2 regions of the Methylobacterium nodulans ORS 2060 genome follow, and region 1 is predicted to be linked to the other one. Evidence: predicted binding sites of a transcription regulator. Region 1 holds the regulator's gene; the other holds the start of a gene.
What was found. The regulator LexA, encoded in region 1, represses DNA repair genes until DNA is damaged. The targets are predictions, from matches to a motif close to TGTTCNNNNTGTGTTCNG.

Region 1 (7,193 bases):
GACCGCTTCGCCGCCCGCTCGCAGCAGCGTTTCGCGGCGGCTCAGGCCGCGGGAGCGTTCGAGGCCGAGATCGTCCCGGTCGAGATCAAGGGCCGCAAGGGCCCCGAGACCTTCGCGACCGACGAGGCGCCGCGGCCCGACACGACGATGGAGATCCTCGCCAGGCTCAAGCCGGCCTTCCGGAAGGACGGGACCATTACGGCGGGGAACGCACCGGGGCTCAACAGCGGCGCCGCCGCGATGATCGTGGCCGCGCGCGGCACCGCCGAGGCGAGAGGCATCGCCCCCTTGGGCCGGCTCGTCGCCTACGGCATCGCCGCCGTCGAACCGGGGCTGTTCGGGCTGGGACCGGTGCCGGCGATCCGCCGGGCGATGGAGCGCGCCGGATGGACGCTCGCGCAGGTGGAGCGGATCGAGATCAACGAGGCCTTCGCGGCCGTGCCGCTGGCCGTGGCCCAGGAGCTTGGCCTGCCCGAAGACATCATCAACGTCGAGGGCGGCGCGATCGCACATGGCCACCCGATCGGCGCGACGGGCGCCGTCCTGACCACGCGCCTGCTGCATTCCATGCGCCGTGACGGCCTTCGGCGGGGCGTCGTGACGCTCTGCATCGGCGGCGGCCAAGGCATCGCGCTGGCGCTCGAAGCGCTCTGAGGCGCCCGGGATCAACTCACGGCAGCGGACCGCCGATGGCGGTCCGCCTCCGCATCGGCCGGGGCGCGGAGGTGATGCGCCTTCCGGCGGGACCATCGGCCGCCCTCCGCGCGGAAGCCGACGCAAGAGCCGACGAGCCGGCCCACCTCAGCATGAGCAGCGGGGCGGCTGCCACGCAGGTCAGCTTCGATTGAGTTCACCACCGGTCGAGCCGCCCCTAACGGATGAAACCGACCGCAAGGCCCCCGATGGCAGCCCCACCGGTCCTCATGCTGAGGTGCTCCTGGCGATCGAAGATCGCACGGAGCCTCGAAGCACCCCGGACCGGTGCTCCTGCTCACCCTGATCTTGGACGAACGTTCAGGCGTGCTTCGAGGCAGCCTGCGCGATCTTCGATCGCCAACACCTCAGCATGAGGAGCAGAGCGGCTGCCACGCAGGTCAGGTTCGATTTAGGCCAGAGAGATTTCGCGCCGCATGCACCGTCAGGCGTTCACGCCGCCGTCGACCGTGAGCCCCGTTCCGGTGATCTGCCGGGCGGCGGGGCTGGCCAGGAAAGCGACCGCTGCGGCGACATCGTCCGCGGTCCCGTAGTGGCCGAGCGCGATCAGCGCCCGCTGCGCGTCGGCTTGGGTTCCATCCGCGGGGTTCATGTCGGTGTCGGTCGGGCCCGGGTGGACAAGGTTGACCGTGATGCCGCGCGGTCCGAGCTCGCGCGCCAGGCCCCGCGTGAACGAGATCAGGGCCGATTTCGACATGGAATAGACCGTCACCCCACCGAAGGCGACCCGCTCGGCCAGGCAAGAGCCGATGGAGATGATCCGGCCGCCCTCCTTCAGGTGCGGGATCGCGGCCTGCGAGGCGAGCACGACCGAGCGGATGTTGACCGCCAGGATGGCATCGATGTCGGCGAGGCTCATCTCCGCGAGCGGCCCGCCGCGCGCGATGCCGGCATTATTGACCAGGATGTCGAGGCCGCCGAGTTGCGAGGCCGCCTCGTCCACCGAGCGCCTCACAGCCGCAGGATCGGCACTGTCGGCCTGGATGGCAAAGCCGCGTCGCCCTTGCTCCTCGACGGCGCGCACGACCTCGGCGGCGCGCTCCACCGACCGCTCGTAGGTGATGGCGACGTCCGCACCTCGCGCGGCGAGGGTGCCAGCGATTGCGGCGCCGATGCCGCGCGCGGCGCCCGTCACGAGGGCGCGTTTGCCTGTCAGCTCAACCATCGCTCAGCCTTTCTGTAGTGATCGACACAGAAATGCATATGAGCGTTGCGGCCAGCCGTCAAGCAATTTATGTAGCGAACGATGCAGAATTCATCCCGCACCCCGTCTGCCAAGCGTGCGACGGTGTCCAGGAGCCGTGGCCGCCCGCGCGCCTTCGATCGCGAGGCGGCTCTCGCGCAGGCCATGCGCCTGTTCTGGCACAAGGGCTACGCTGCCACCTCGATCTCCGACCTGACCGAGACCATGGGCATCGGCTCGCCGAGCCTCTACGCGGCCTTCGGCTCCAAGGAAGCGCTCTACGCGGAGGCGCTGCGCCACTACGGCGAGCAGTACGAGCCCCGCGTCTGGGGGAACTTCGCGGCGGCTGCCACGGCGCGCGACGCGGTCGAGGCGCTCCTGATGGACACGGCCGCCGCCCTGACGCAGGCGTGCGGGCGCGATGACCCTCTCGGCTGCATGGTGACGCTTTCGGCCGTCGGCGGCGAGGGAAGCGCCGAGCTTGGCGATCTCGTGCACGCGGCGCGCGCCCGCAATCTGGCACGGGTCGAAGCGCGGCTTGCCCGCGCGGCGGCCGAGGGCGAGCTGCCGCAATCGCTCGACACCGGCGCGCTCGCCCGCCTCGTCCTCACCGTCCAGGGCGGGATGTCACTCCAGGCGCGTGACGGCGCGAGCCGGGCCGAGCTGGAAGCGGTGGCTCGGATGATGATGGCCGGGTGGGATGCGCGCGTCGCGGGCTGAGGGACACTCGGGCCATTGGCCGCGCGGTGCGGCCAGGGCGGGCGGCCAGGGCGGGCTCCGCCTCGCCGACCACGGCCACGATCCTGAATCCGCCACCGTCCACCGGCGCCTCGCCGCTTGCACAGGCCAGCCACGCCCCTCGGAACAAGAGGACACCCTCACCGTTGAACGACCTCGCATTCCCCCTTGGGAAAGATGAACGGTTGTTCAACTTGGAGGTGCTCATGAAGCGCGCATTGTCTGCTGCAGCAGCTCTGACCCTAATCGGAGGGGCCGCTCTCGCGCAGACCGTCACGATCACCGAGGAGCCGGTCGAGATTGCCCCGCCTCAGCGCGTGATCATCAAGAAGTACGTCACCGAGCAGCGCGTGGCGCCCGTGCGCATTCGGGAACGCGTGACGGTCGGCTCGACGCTCCCGGCCGACATCGACCTTCATCCGCTGCCCCCGACCGTGATCGAGGAGAGCCCGCGCCTGAAGGGCTACAGCTACGTGACGTCGGGCGACGACATCTACGTGGTCGAGCCGCGCACCCGCCGCATCATCACCACCATCGACTGACCCCGAACCCGCGCGCTGCCGGACCACGTAAAGCCGCAGCGCCGCCCATGGACCGGGAGCGCGGGCGCGCCCCGGCCCGACCGTAAGCCATCCCGGTCCGGCTGCCAGGTCACGGCCGCCTCCAGGCCGTGCCACGCGATTCACGTCGTGCCCGGCACCGGAGCAATCCCGTTCCCGCCCCGCCCTCATCGTCAGGTCCGCAGGCGCCGCATCGCTCTCGGCAAAGGATTCGTGGCCCCGATCCGGGCCAGCACCGGCTCCATGCCCTTCAGGCCAAGTTGTCGGCGTCCGCTTCCAGCCGCTCCGCACCGCCTGCCAGAACATGCCTCAGATCCCGCTTTGGACCCGCCCGGGAAGCCCGGCCTGACCGGATGGAGAAGCGCCGGCCGAAAGCCGGCGAGCGCGGAGATACCCGACACACCCGCTTGCGGAACACTTGAGGAACGCCTAACATGTTCGCGATTTGTTTCGTATCGCGCATCGGCGCAGGCGAAGAGAGTGCCCCATGCTCACCCGTAAGCAGTTGGACCTGCTCCGCTTCATCCAGCAGCGGATGCGCGAGACGGGGGTCCCCCCGTCCTTCGACGAGATGAAGGACGCGCTCGATCTCAAGTCCAAGTCAGGCATTCATCGGCTGATCACGGCCCTGGAGGAACGCGGCTTCCTGCGGCGGTTGCCGAACCGGGCTCGCGCGATCGAGGTCATTCGGATCCCCGATGCGGTGGTGCCTCCTTCGGGCGAGGTGGTGCGCTTCACCCCCAGCGTGGTCGAAGGCGGACGGACGGCCGCGCCGGCTGCCAAGGCCGCCCCGATGCCGTCCTCCCTCGGTTCCGACGACAACGGACGCTCGATCAGCATTCCGGTGATGGGGCGGATCGCCGCCGGCACGCCGATCTCGGCAATCCAGAGCCAGAGCCGCACGGTGGCGATGTCGCCGGACTTTCTGGCCGGCGGCGAGCATTACGCGCTCGAAGTGCGCGGCGACTCGATGATCGAAGCCGGCATCCTCGACGGCGACCTCGTGGTGATTCGTCGCCAGGACACGGCCAATACCGGCGACATCGTGGTGGCGCTGATCGATGACGAGGAGGCGACCCTCAAGCGCCTGCGCCGCCGCGGCTCCTCCATCGCGCTCGAAGCGGCGAATCCGGCCTACGAGACCCGGGTGCTCGGGCCGGACCGCGTCCGCATCCAGGGCCGCCTCGTGAGCCTCATCCGCAAGTACTGAACGTCGCCCCCGAAACGGGGCGTAAGCCAAGGCCTCCGCATGGCGGAGGCCTTTTTTTGATCCTTACCCAGGGTCATGAGCGAGTTCAGCGGCAACAACGATTCACGCCTTCGTTGCGGAACGGCCTCGATCGGGCGTTGGCGGGACAGGCCCGACGATGATCGACCGCTCCGCGACGCCTCTCATCAATCCACATGCGCCAATCGCCCTCTTTCAAGGGAAAGCTTAACCGATCTATTCGAGGATCGGGCGATCAGCGGTAAGGAGCATGGAGCCGGCTCCTGGGTCGGGAGATCGTGCGGGGCATGCCATGCGGGACGGATTCATCCTGCTGATCACGGACGAGCCGCGGACGGCCCGAACGCTCGCCGGCAGCCTCGCGCGCCTTCTGCCCTGCATCGCCCTGCTCCCGGGCGAAGGCCTGCCGCCGGGCCGGTTCCAGGCGGCGGTGCTCGACGTCGCCCTCGATGACGCCGCCATTCTGGCGGGGATCCGGCGCGCGATGAGCCGCGTGCGTGCCCGCGGCGCCCCCTGCCTCTGTCTCGCCCGGGACCTCAGCCCGGTCACCCTCGCGCGGGCGCGGGCGCTCGGCGCTGCGCAGGTGCTGCCGCCCACCGCCTCCCAGGCCGAGCTCAGGGCGACGCTCCTCGCCTTGATCGAGGCGGAGGCGGAAGCCCGCGCGGCCGAACCGCTGCGGCAGGCCCGTGCGCAGGCCGCGGAAGCCAACGCGCTGGTCTCACGGCTCTTCCAGGCCGCCGCGAACGGCGTGGCCTTGAGCCTCGACGACATCGATGCCGGCACCGAGATCGTCCTGGAGGCCATAGCGGAGGCGGGAATTCGCGCCTGGCTCGACGTCATCCGCACCCACGAGATCGGGGTCTACCAGCACTCGCTCGGCGTGGCCGGCTACGCGGGCGCTTTCGCCGGGCTCCTCGGATTCCGGCGGCACGACCAGGAGCGGCTGGTGCGGGCGGCCCTGCTCCATGATGTCGGCAAGGCCCGGATCCCGCTCGCCATCCTCAACAAGCCGAGCAGCCTCTCCGCAGAGGAGATGGCGGTGATGCGCAGGCATCCGGTCATCGGGGCGGCGCTGCTGGCCCGGCAGCCGGGATTCGATGCCGAGATCCTCGACGTGGTGCGACACCACCACGAGATGCTCGACGGCTCGGGCTATCCCGACGGGCTCCGCGGCGGGGCGATCGGCGATCTCGTGCGGCTCGTGACGATCTGCGACATCTGCTCGGCCCTGACCGAGCGGCGTCCCTACCGCGCTCCGATCGGTCCCGCAGAGGCCTGGGCGGCGATGGACCGGATGGGACAGAAGCTCGACAGGCAGCTCCTTGCGGCCTTCAGGCCGGTCGCCATGGGTCTTGCCGCCGCGGCCGTCCCTTAATTGGATCAATCGTCCGCGAGCATCCGGTGCTCGGCACCATTGATGTCGTCGTACTGGCCGCTGCGCAGCGCCCACAGGAAGGCGCAGAGCCCCATCCCGCCGAGGAAGAGGGCGATCGGGATCATCAGGATGAGGACGTTCATCGGCGTGCTGCCTCCGGCAGGGCGGGCGCCCGGCGCGCCCGCAGGGCGTTGAGCGTGACCACGACGGACGAGCCCGACATGGCAAGCGCAGCGATCAGGGGCGTCAGCAGGCCCGCCGCCGCGAGCGGGATCGCCACGAGGTTGTAGGCGGCCGAGAACCACAGGTTCTGCAGCATGAGGCGCCTGGCGGTCCGGCCGCTGCGCAGCACTGCAAGCACCGGGGCGAGGCTGCGGCCGAGGAAGAGCGCGTCGGCCGCCGCCTGGCTCACGTGAGCGGCGGTGACGGGCGACAGGGAGGCATGGGCGGCAGCCAGCGCCGGGGCGTCGTTGAGCCCGTCCCCCACCATCAGCACCCGGCTTCCCTCGCGCCCGAGCGCCTCGATCCGGCGGATCTTCTCCTGGGGAGTGAGGCCGCCCTGCCACTCGGCGACCGCGAGGGCGTCGGCCACGGCGGCGACCGCCTCCGGACGGTCGCCCGACAGGATCAGCACGCGATAGCCGCTCCGGCGCAGCGCCTGCAGCACCTCGCGCGCGTCCGGCCGCGGCGCCTGCCGCACGCGGAACACGACCGGCGCCGCCTCGCCGGCCCGCAGGCAGATCGCCGAGGCTTCCGGATCGCGGGCGAGCGCCTGCGCCGCCTCGTCCTCGGCCGCGCAGAAGCGGGGCGAGCCGAGCCGGACCGGCACGCCGTCGACCATGGCCCGCACGCCGAGCCCCGCCGCCTCCTCCGCCCCCGGACAGGGCAGGGCGTCCGGCACCGCGGCGCTGAGCGCTGCCGCCATCGGGTGCCGACTCGACCGGGCGAGCCGGGCCCCGAGCGCGAGCGCCGCCGGATCGTAGTGGCCCGCCAGGACCGGCTCCGGCAGGGTCAGCGTTCCGGTCTTGTCGAAGGCGACCGTGTCGATGGCCGCGAAACGCTCGAGCGCGTCGCCGCTGTTGAGGAGCACGCCGTCGCGGAACAGGGCGCCCGCGGCCACCACCTGCACGGCCGGAATCGCGAGCCCGAGCGCGCAGGGGCAGGTGATGATCAGCACCGCCACCGCCGTCATCAGCGCCGCGTGGAACCCGGCCCCCAGCCCGAGCCAGCCCGCGAAGGTCAGCACCGCCGCCGCGTGCACGACCGGCACGTAGAGGCGCGTCGCCCGGTCGGCGAGGACGAGCGCCCGCGACTTCGCCTCCAGCGCCCGCCGCATCAGCCCCTCGACCTCGTCGAGGAGCGTGCCCCGGGTCGCCGCGGTCACCCGCACCGTGA
Region 2 (7,193 bases), 2.3 Mb from region 1:
GGGTGGCGGGCGAACAGGCGGGCGGTCTCGGCGGGGGGCTGCAGGTGGCGCCCGGCATGGCGCTCACGGGCGAAGCCGGCGGCCTCGATGGTGGTGCCGAGCCGGATACAGGTGACGACGTCCTGCATCAGGCGGCGTTCCGGGACGTGGTAGAGCACGTCCCCCGTCGCCACGATCGGCACCCGGGCCGCGCGGGCGAGATCCGCGATACCCTCGAGCCGCCGATGGTCGTTGACGCCGAAGCGGCGGGTGAGGGCGCAGAAGCTGTGCCGGCCGAAGATCCCTTTCAGGCGGCCGAGCCGCGCCGCGAGGGCGTCGTCCGACTTGTCCGTGAGGAGAACCGCGATCAGGCCCTCGCTCCATTCGGCGACGTCGCCGAAATCCAGCGTGCAGCCGCCCTTGCCGGCCCGCTCCTTGCCGAGGGTGAGCAGGCGGCAGAGCCGGCCATAGGCGGCGCGATCGGTGGGATAGACGAGGAGCGCGGTGCCCTGGTCCGGCCCGGACAGGTCGAGTCGGCAGCCGGCGACGAGGCGGCAGCCCGTCGCCCGGGCGGCCTCGTGGGCCTTCACCAGCCCGGCGACGGAATGGCGGTCGGTGACTCCGAGGGCGGTGAGGCCGAGGAGGGCGGCGGTCGTGAACAGCTCCTCCGGCGAGGAGGCGCCGCGCAGGAAGGAATAATGCGTCGTGACCTGGAGCTCGACGGTCATGGCGGGGAGCACCCGACCGACCTGAACGGCCGGTCCAGGCAGCGGCCAGGATGGGATCGGCGTTCCGGGATGCTTCTTCTGTGGCAACCAATCTCGGCCCTCATGCTGAGGTGGCCGGCGACAGCCGGCCCTCGAAGCACGCCTGACCGCTGGTCCAAGGCTCTGGTGGATGGGAGAATCGGTCCGGGGTGCTTCGAGGCTCCTTCGGAGCACCTCAGCATGAGGAGCGGGGTTGCCTCCACGCATCTCAGGGTCGATTGAGGCGCGTTGCGGGTGCCATGAGACGGGGCGGCCATGGCTTCACGCCTCCCCCAGACCGTGCAGCCACCAGCGTCCCCCTTCCGCGGCCGGGGCGTCGCGGAAGAGCCAGTAGCGGGCGCCGGTCCGGTCCTCGACCCGGTAATAGTCGCGCACGGCCGAGACCTCCGCGTCGCTGCGCCACCACTCGCCGAAGACCCGCTCGGGTCCGTCCGCCCGCGCCACCCGGCAGCGGCGGGCGCGCCAGACGAACAGGGCCGGGGGTGCGTCCGGCAGCTCCGCGATGGCATCGATGCGCTCCGGGGGATCGACGAGCCGGCCCGGCCGCGGCAGCCCCGCGGGCCAGGTGAGGCCGCTCGCCGGCGCGAGCGGCGCCACGCGCCGCACGCTCCGCTCGGGCCACTCGCTCTCGACGGGTGCGGCGCGAAACAGCCGGCCCGGCCCGAGCCGCGCGGCGAGGCGGTCGACGAGTTCGCCCATCGCTTCCGGGTCGGGCTCGCCGTCCGCCGCGAAGGCCGCGATCTGCCGGGCCGACAGGGGCTCGGTGCGGGAGGCCGCCAGGGAGGCCTCCTCGATGCCGAAGCCCGGATCCACCGTAGCGAGGCGCTCCGCGAAGAGCCGGGCGAGATGGGCCGCCTCGCGGCTCGGCCGGGCGGTGCCGAGCGCCAAGGCCTGCGACAGGCCGTCGACCCGGCGGAAGACGAGATCGAGCCGGCGCGCCCCAAGCCCCCGGCGCTCCAGGTCCCGGGCCAGGAGGGCGGTGAGCCGCCCCACCACCCGGGCGAGCGTCTCGGGCGCGCCGATCGGCTCCGCGAAGGCGAGCCGGGCCCGCAGGGTCTCGGGGGGCGCCAGATAGGGCAGGGGTTCCGGGGCGGACCCGAGGGCTTGGTCGAGCCGCAGCGTCACCGCCTCGCCGAAGCGCAGCCTCAAGGGGGCGCGGGGCGTGGCGAGAAGCTGCCCGATCCGCACGAGGCCGAGCTGCGCCAGCCCGGACGCCGTCTCGGCGCCGAGGCGCAGCGCCCGCACCGGCAGGGGCTCCAGCACGGCCCCTTGAGTGCCCGGCGCCACGATCGGCGCCCGCGGCGCATGGCGCGCCACCGCCCAGGCGGCGCCCGGCGTATCGGCGATCCCCGCCTGCACGTGAAAGCCTCCCGCCCTGATGCGGTGCGTGAGATCCATGAGGAGCCCCGCCTCGCCGCCATGCAGATGCGCCGCGCCCGCGCTCTCGATCCAGATCCCATCCGGCGGATCGAGGGCGACGAGGGGGGCATAGGCGAGGCACCAGCCCGCAAGGCGGGCAAGCCCCGCGCGATCGCCCTCCGGATCGGCCTCCACCACCGCGAGGTCCACCACCATGCCCTGCGCCTGCGCCACCGGCATCCCGGGCCGCAGGCCGAGCCGCCGGGCGGCGGCGTCCACGGAGGCCAGTACCCGGCGCGGCCCCTCCGTCGTCGCGGTCACGAGGGGCCTATCCGGCGGCAGCCCGCCGCTCCTGCGCCGCAGGCGGTCGGTCGGCCAGGTCGGCAGGAAGACGGAGACGACCCTGCGCATCGGGAGCCTCGACGAGCCATGTCCGGGGTTCGGCGCCGCGGGCGCGCAGCAGGGCGAGGGACCAGCAGGCCCGCGACAGGCCGGGTACGGAAGAGGCGGGGGAGGGCGCGGCGGCGACGCACCAGCGGGTGGCGGCGGCGCTCGGCTCGGCTCCGGCTCCGGCCCCCTCGCGCCAGCGGCGGATCACCAGGGCGAGCGAGCCGCCGCGCTCGGCGGCGAGCTGCAGCCGGCGCGAGGCGGTGAGCCCGACCCGCGCGACCTCGCCCACCACGGCCGCGAGGCTGCCGTGCCGCAAACCCTCCTCCATGGTCGGGAGAACCTCCGTGACCCGGCGCGTCTCGGCGTAGAGAACCCGGTCGGGATGGAGCCCCACCGCCGCGAGGCCGGGTGCGAAGAGGTCGCGGCCGGCAAGGCACCAGAGGATGGGGCCGGGCAGCCGGGCGAGGAGGCCGCCCACGAAAAGGGCGGCGAGCGCCGCATGGCCGGCGGCCGGGCCGGCCTCGACCACCTCGTGCAGCGCGCCGAGCCGCAGGCCCCCACCCGGCAGGTGGCGGTCGATCGCGGGAATCCCGACGGGCAGGACCGGCCGGGCCTGCGCATCCCGCTCCAGCCCGCCGATCCGCTCCCGCAGGGCGGCGAGCTGCCGTTCTCGTCCGGTCTCATGCATCTCATGTCCGCCACCGGTCCGAACGTTTATGTTCTTGCTTTGTTCTAGCGCGACAGCGCGCCGTCGCGCGAGTCCGTCGGGCTCCGGCCAGGAGCAGCCTGTGGATGGCTGTGGACAACTGGGCTTTGCGAGGGATGCGACGGCGATGGGTCCGCAGGGCCTGTTCGTGGATCCGGCGCTGCCGGCGAGGCCAGCATCCGACAGGATGTGATTCCCAAGCCCGAATCCGCGGCCATCGCCTGTGGCGCGAGAGCGTCGCCCCTCCGCGTGGAATTCATTCCTTCAAGCGCTGCCACAACAAGACCATCAACCGTCGCCACCGAGGGCGGGGCTCAACCCCCGGCCAGCGACAGGTCTTTTCCATGGCTCCGCTCTTCTTTCTCCATCTTCCCAAGACGGGCGGCACCAGCATCCGCTACGCAGCCCATGAGATCTTTCCCAAGGACAAGATCTTCATGCTGTACGGTAAGGACAGCTCGACAACACATCCCTACGCAAATGACATCATGTACTACCGCGGGGGGATGCAGATCGGTGATCAGCTGCAGATGATCTCCGACTATCTAATGCAGAACGAAATCGGTTTCTATTCAAGCCATATGAGCGCGGCCTACCTGCCATGCTTCGATCCGGAGCGGGCCTTCACGCTGGTCCGCGAGCCGACCGAGCAGGTCTTGTCCTACTACGTCTTCCAGAAGAAGCACGGCCGCACGCAGCAGAGCCTGGAAGCCTTCATCGAGGACCCGCGCAACCAGAACGTTCAGACACAGGCATTCGGCTGTGCCGAGATGGACCGGCTCGCCCTGGTCGGGATCCTGGAAGCCTACGAGGCTTTCGTGGAGCGGCTGAACCGTCGCTTCGGCCTCGCCTTCAAGGTGGCGCACAAGAATGCTCGCGGGCTTGCCTCGCGTCTCACCGGCCCGAAGCCGAGCCCGGCCTTGCGCGCCTATGTCGAGCGGCTCAATGCCTCCGACATGGACCTGTATGAGCGCGCGGTCGCGCGCTGGTCGCGGATCGCCGCGAGCCCGGCGTGAACGAGCCCCAGGTCCGGCCTGTGCGGGCCGCTCAGCCTTCGAGGGCCATGAGGCTGCTGTTGGTGAGGACCGAGCGGGTGAGGCGGTCGGCGCCGAGCTCCCCGCCCGTGTAGCCGAGGAGTTCGGCAAGCTTGTCGCGCGCGCGGCAGACGCGGCTCTTCACCGTGCCGACCTTGCATTGCATCAGCGCGGCCGCGTCCTCGTAGGACAGATCGCCGACCGCGACGAGAAGCAGCGCCTCGCGCTGCTCGGCCACGAGCTTGTTCAGCGCCGCCTGCAGATCCTGCACGTCGAGCCGGTCGCCCTGGTTAGGGGCCGTAGTCAGGCGCGCGGAATAGACGCCTTCGCCGTCCTCCACCTCCCGGGAGCGCTTGCGGTGCTCCGAGTAGAAGGCGTTGCGCATGATGGTGAACAGCCACGCGCTCAGGTTCGTGCCGTCCTCGAAGCGATCCCGGCTCTGCCACGCCTTGAGGAGCGTATCCTGCACGAGGTCGTCGGCCCGGGAGGGATTCGCGGTGAGCGTCAGGGCGAAACGCCGCAGGGACGGTGCAGCCGCCAGGAGCTCATCGCGGAAGCGGTCCTGGCTCGGAGCACCGAGGGCGGCGAGCGCGGCCTCGAGGCGGGCGAGCAGGTCCGTGAAGGCGGCAGGGGCCTCGCTCTCGCCGAGTGCCGCATAAGCCTCGCGCAACTGGCGGCCGAGATGCTCCTGCACCTCCGCGGGAAGGGTCGGGGGCGATGCCGGAACCGGCTTGATGCGGCCGGTAGAGGGAGAGTCGGTCATCGGTCTGCACGCTGGCGCGGGGGGACGCGAGCCAAGCTAGACCATAAGTGTGTCGCGGGCGAGGGCCAACCGCCATTCACAGGTGCGCGATCACACCTCACAACGGCTGTTGTGATCGGCCCGGGCCCCATGAACAGCCGGGACGGGCGATGGTTCCGCCGCGTCGTCCGGGCGCGAGCCGTGGACGACGCGGCCTCGCCTTAAGTGAGTGGCGCGGGTTCGCGCTCGAATTCCGGCAGGGCGCGGGCGGGCGCGGCCCCCTCCTCCTCCCGCACGCGGCGGCGCTGGAAGACGCGCATCGCCACCACGAAGAAGACCGGCACCAAGATCACCGCGAGCACCGTCGCCGAGATCATGCCGCCCATCACGCCCGTGCCGATCGCCTGCTGGCTCTTCGAGGCCGCGCCCGTCGCGATGGAGAGCGGCACGACGCCGAAGATGAAGGCGAGCGAGGTCATCACGATCGGCCGGAAGCGCAGGCGCGAGGCCTCGATCGTCGCGGTGACGAGCTTGGTGCCGGGACGCCAGAGCTCGCGGGCGAACTCGATGATCAGGATCGCGTTCTTGGCCGAGAGGCCGATGATCGTGATGAGGCCGATCTTGAAATAGACGTCGTTCGGCATGTCGCGGAGCATCACGCCGGCGACCGAGCCGATGACGCCGAGCGGGATCACCAGCATCACCGAGAGCGGAATCGACCAGCTCTCGTAGAGCGCCGCGAGGCACAGGAACACGATCAGCACCGAGAGGGCCAAGAGCAGCGTCGCCTGCGAGCCGGCCTGCTTCTCCTGCAGGGACTGGCCGGTCCAGGTATAGCCGAAGCCCTTCGGCAACTGCTCCATCAGCCGCTCCATCTCGGCGATCGCCTCGCCCGAGGTGTAGCCCGCCGCCGGCTCGCCGGTGATGCGCACCGACTGGTAGCCGTTGAAGCCGATGATCTGGGCCGGGCCGACGCTCCATTTCAGGTCGGCGAAGGACGCCATCGGCACCATGGTGCCCTGCGCGTTCCTGACGCCGTAGTTCAGAAGGTCGCTCGGGTTGAGCCGCTGCACTGCATCCGCCTGCACGATCACGCGCTGCATCTTGCCGCGGTTGGGGAAGTCGTTGGTGTAGACCGAGCCGAGATTGACCTGGATGGTCTCGTTGATGGCCTCGAAGGACACGCCGAGCGCCGCCGCCTTCTCGCGGTCGATGACGAGCTCGGCCTGCGGCGCGGGCGGCAGACCCTCGACATAGACGTTTTTCAGGACCGGGCTCTTGCGGGCCAGCGAGAGCAGCTGCTCCTGCGCCGCCATCAGGGCCGAGTAGCCCTTCTGCGCCCGATCCTGCAGGCGGAAGCTGAAGCCCGAGGCGTTGCCGAGATTGTCGATCGGCGGCGGCTCGAGCGCCTGGATCACCGCGTCCTTGTAGGAGGCGAGCGCCTTGTTGGTGCCGGCCACCAGCGCGGCGGCCGACTGGTCCGGCCCGCGCTCCGACCAGTCCTTCAGGGTCACGAAGGCCTGCGAGGTCATCTGGCCCTGCCCCGAGAAGGAGAAGCCGTTGACGATCGTCACCGTGGCGACCCCGGGCTGGGCCATGAGGTGCTCCTCGACCTTCTTCACCGCCGCGAGCGTCCGGTTGAAGGACGAGCCCGGCGGCGTCTGGATGTCGACGGTGAAGAAGCCCTGATCCTCGACCGGCAGGAAGCCCTCGGGCAGGCGCACGAAGGCATAGGCCACGCCCGCGACCAGGATGAGGTAGATCGCCATCATCCGCCCGGACTTGGCGATGGCCCAGGCCACGCCGCGGCCGTAGCGCGCCGTCTGGCGGTCCACGAAGCGGTTGAACCAGCCGAAGAAGCCGCTCTTGGCGTGGCCGTGGCCCTTCTCGATCGGCTTGAGCAGCGTCGCGCAGAGGGCGGGGGTCAGCGAGAGCGCGAGCAGCGCCGAGAAGGCGATCGAGGTCACCATCGCGATCGAGAACTGGCGGTAGATGATGCCGACCGAGCCGGGGAAGAACGCCATCGGGATGAACACCGCGACGAGCACCAGCGTGATGCCGATGATGGCGCCGGTGATCTGGCTCATCGCCTTGCGGGTGGCCTCCTTCGGGGAGAGCCCCTCCTCGTTCATGATGCGCTCGACGTTCTCGACCACCACGATCGCGTCGTCGACCAGGATGCCGATCGCCAGCACCATGCCGAACATGGTGAGCAC

Region 2: the regulator LexA is predicted to act here: its motif matches at 3,213-3,230, upstream of MNOD_RS24340 (ImuA family protein).

The regions. Positions count from the first base shown of each region.
Region 1 covers NC_011894.1:7,555,929-7,563,121, reverse strand. The annotation lists gene MNOD_RS35365 (thiolase family protein) at 1-654, shown strand, start outside; gene MNOD_RS48625 (hypothetical protein) at 690-848, shown strand; gene MNOD_RS35360 (SDR family oxidoreductase) at 1,139-1,879, opposite strand; gene MNOD_RS35355 (TetR/AcrR family transcriptional regulator) at 1,961-2,617, shown strand; gene MNOD_RS35350 (DUF1236 domain-containing protein) at 2,842-3,177, shown strand; gene lexA (transcriptional repressor LexA) at 3,683-4,405, shown strand; gene MNOD_RS35340 (HD-GYP domain-containing protein) at 4,716-5,798, shown strand; gene ccoS (cbb3-type cytochrome oxidase assembly protein CcoS) at 5,804-5,941, opposite strand; gene MNOD_RS35330 (heavy metal translocating P-type ATPase) at 5,938-7,193, opposite strand, start outside.
Region 2 covers NC_011894.1:5,213,299-5,220,491, reverse strand. The annotation lists gene MNOD_RS24350 (error-prone DNA polymerase) at 1-707, opposite strand, end outside; gene MNOD_RS24345 (Y-family DNA polymerase) at 1,008-2,516, opposite strand; gene MNOD_RS24340 (ImuA family protein) at 2,434-3,183, opposite strand; gene MNOD_RS24335 (hypothetical protein) at 3,288-4,217, shown strand; gene MNOD_RS24330 (sigma-70 family RNA polymerase sigma factor) at 4,249-4,998, opposite strand; gene MNOD_RS24325 (efflux RND transporter permease subunit) at 5,199-7,193, opposite strand, start outside.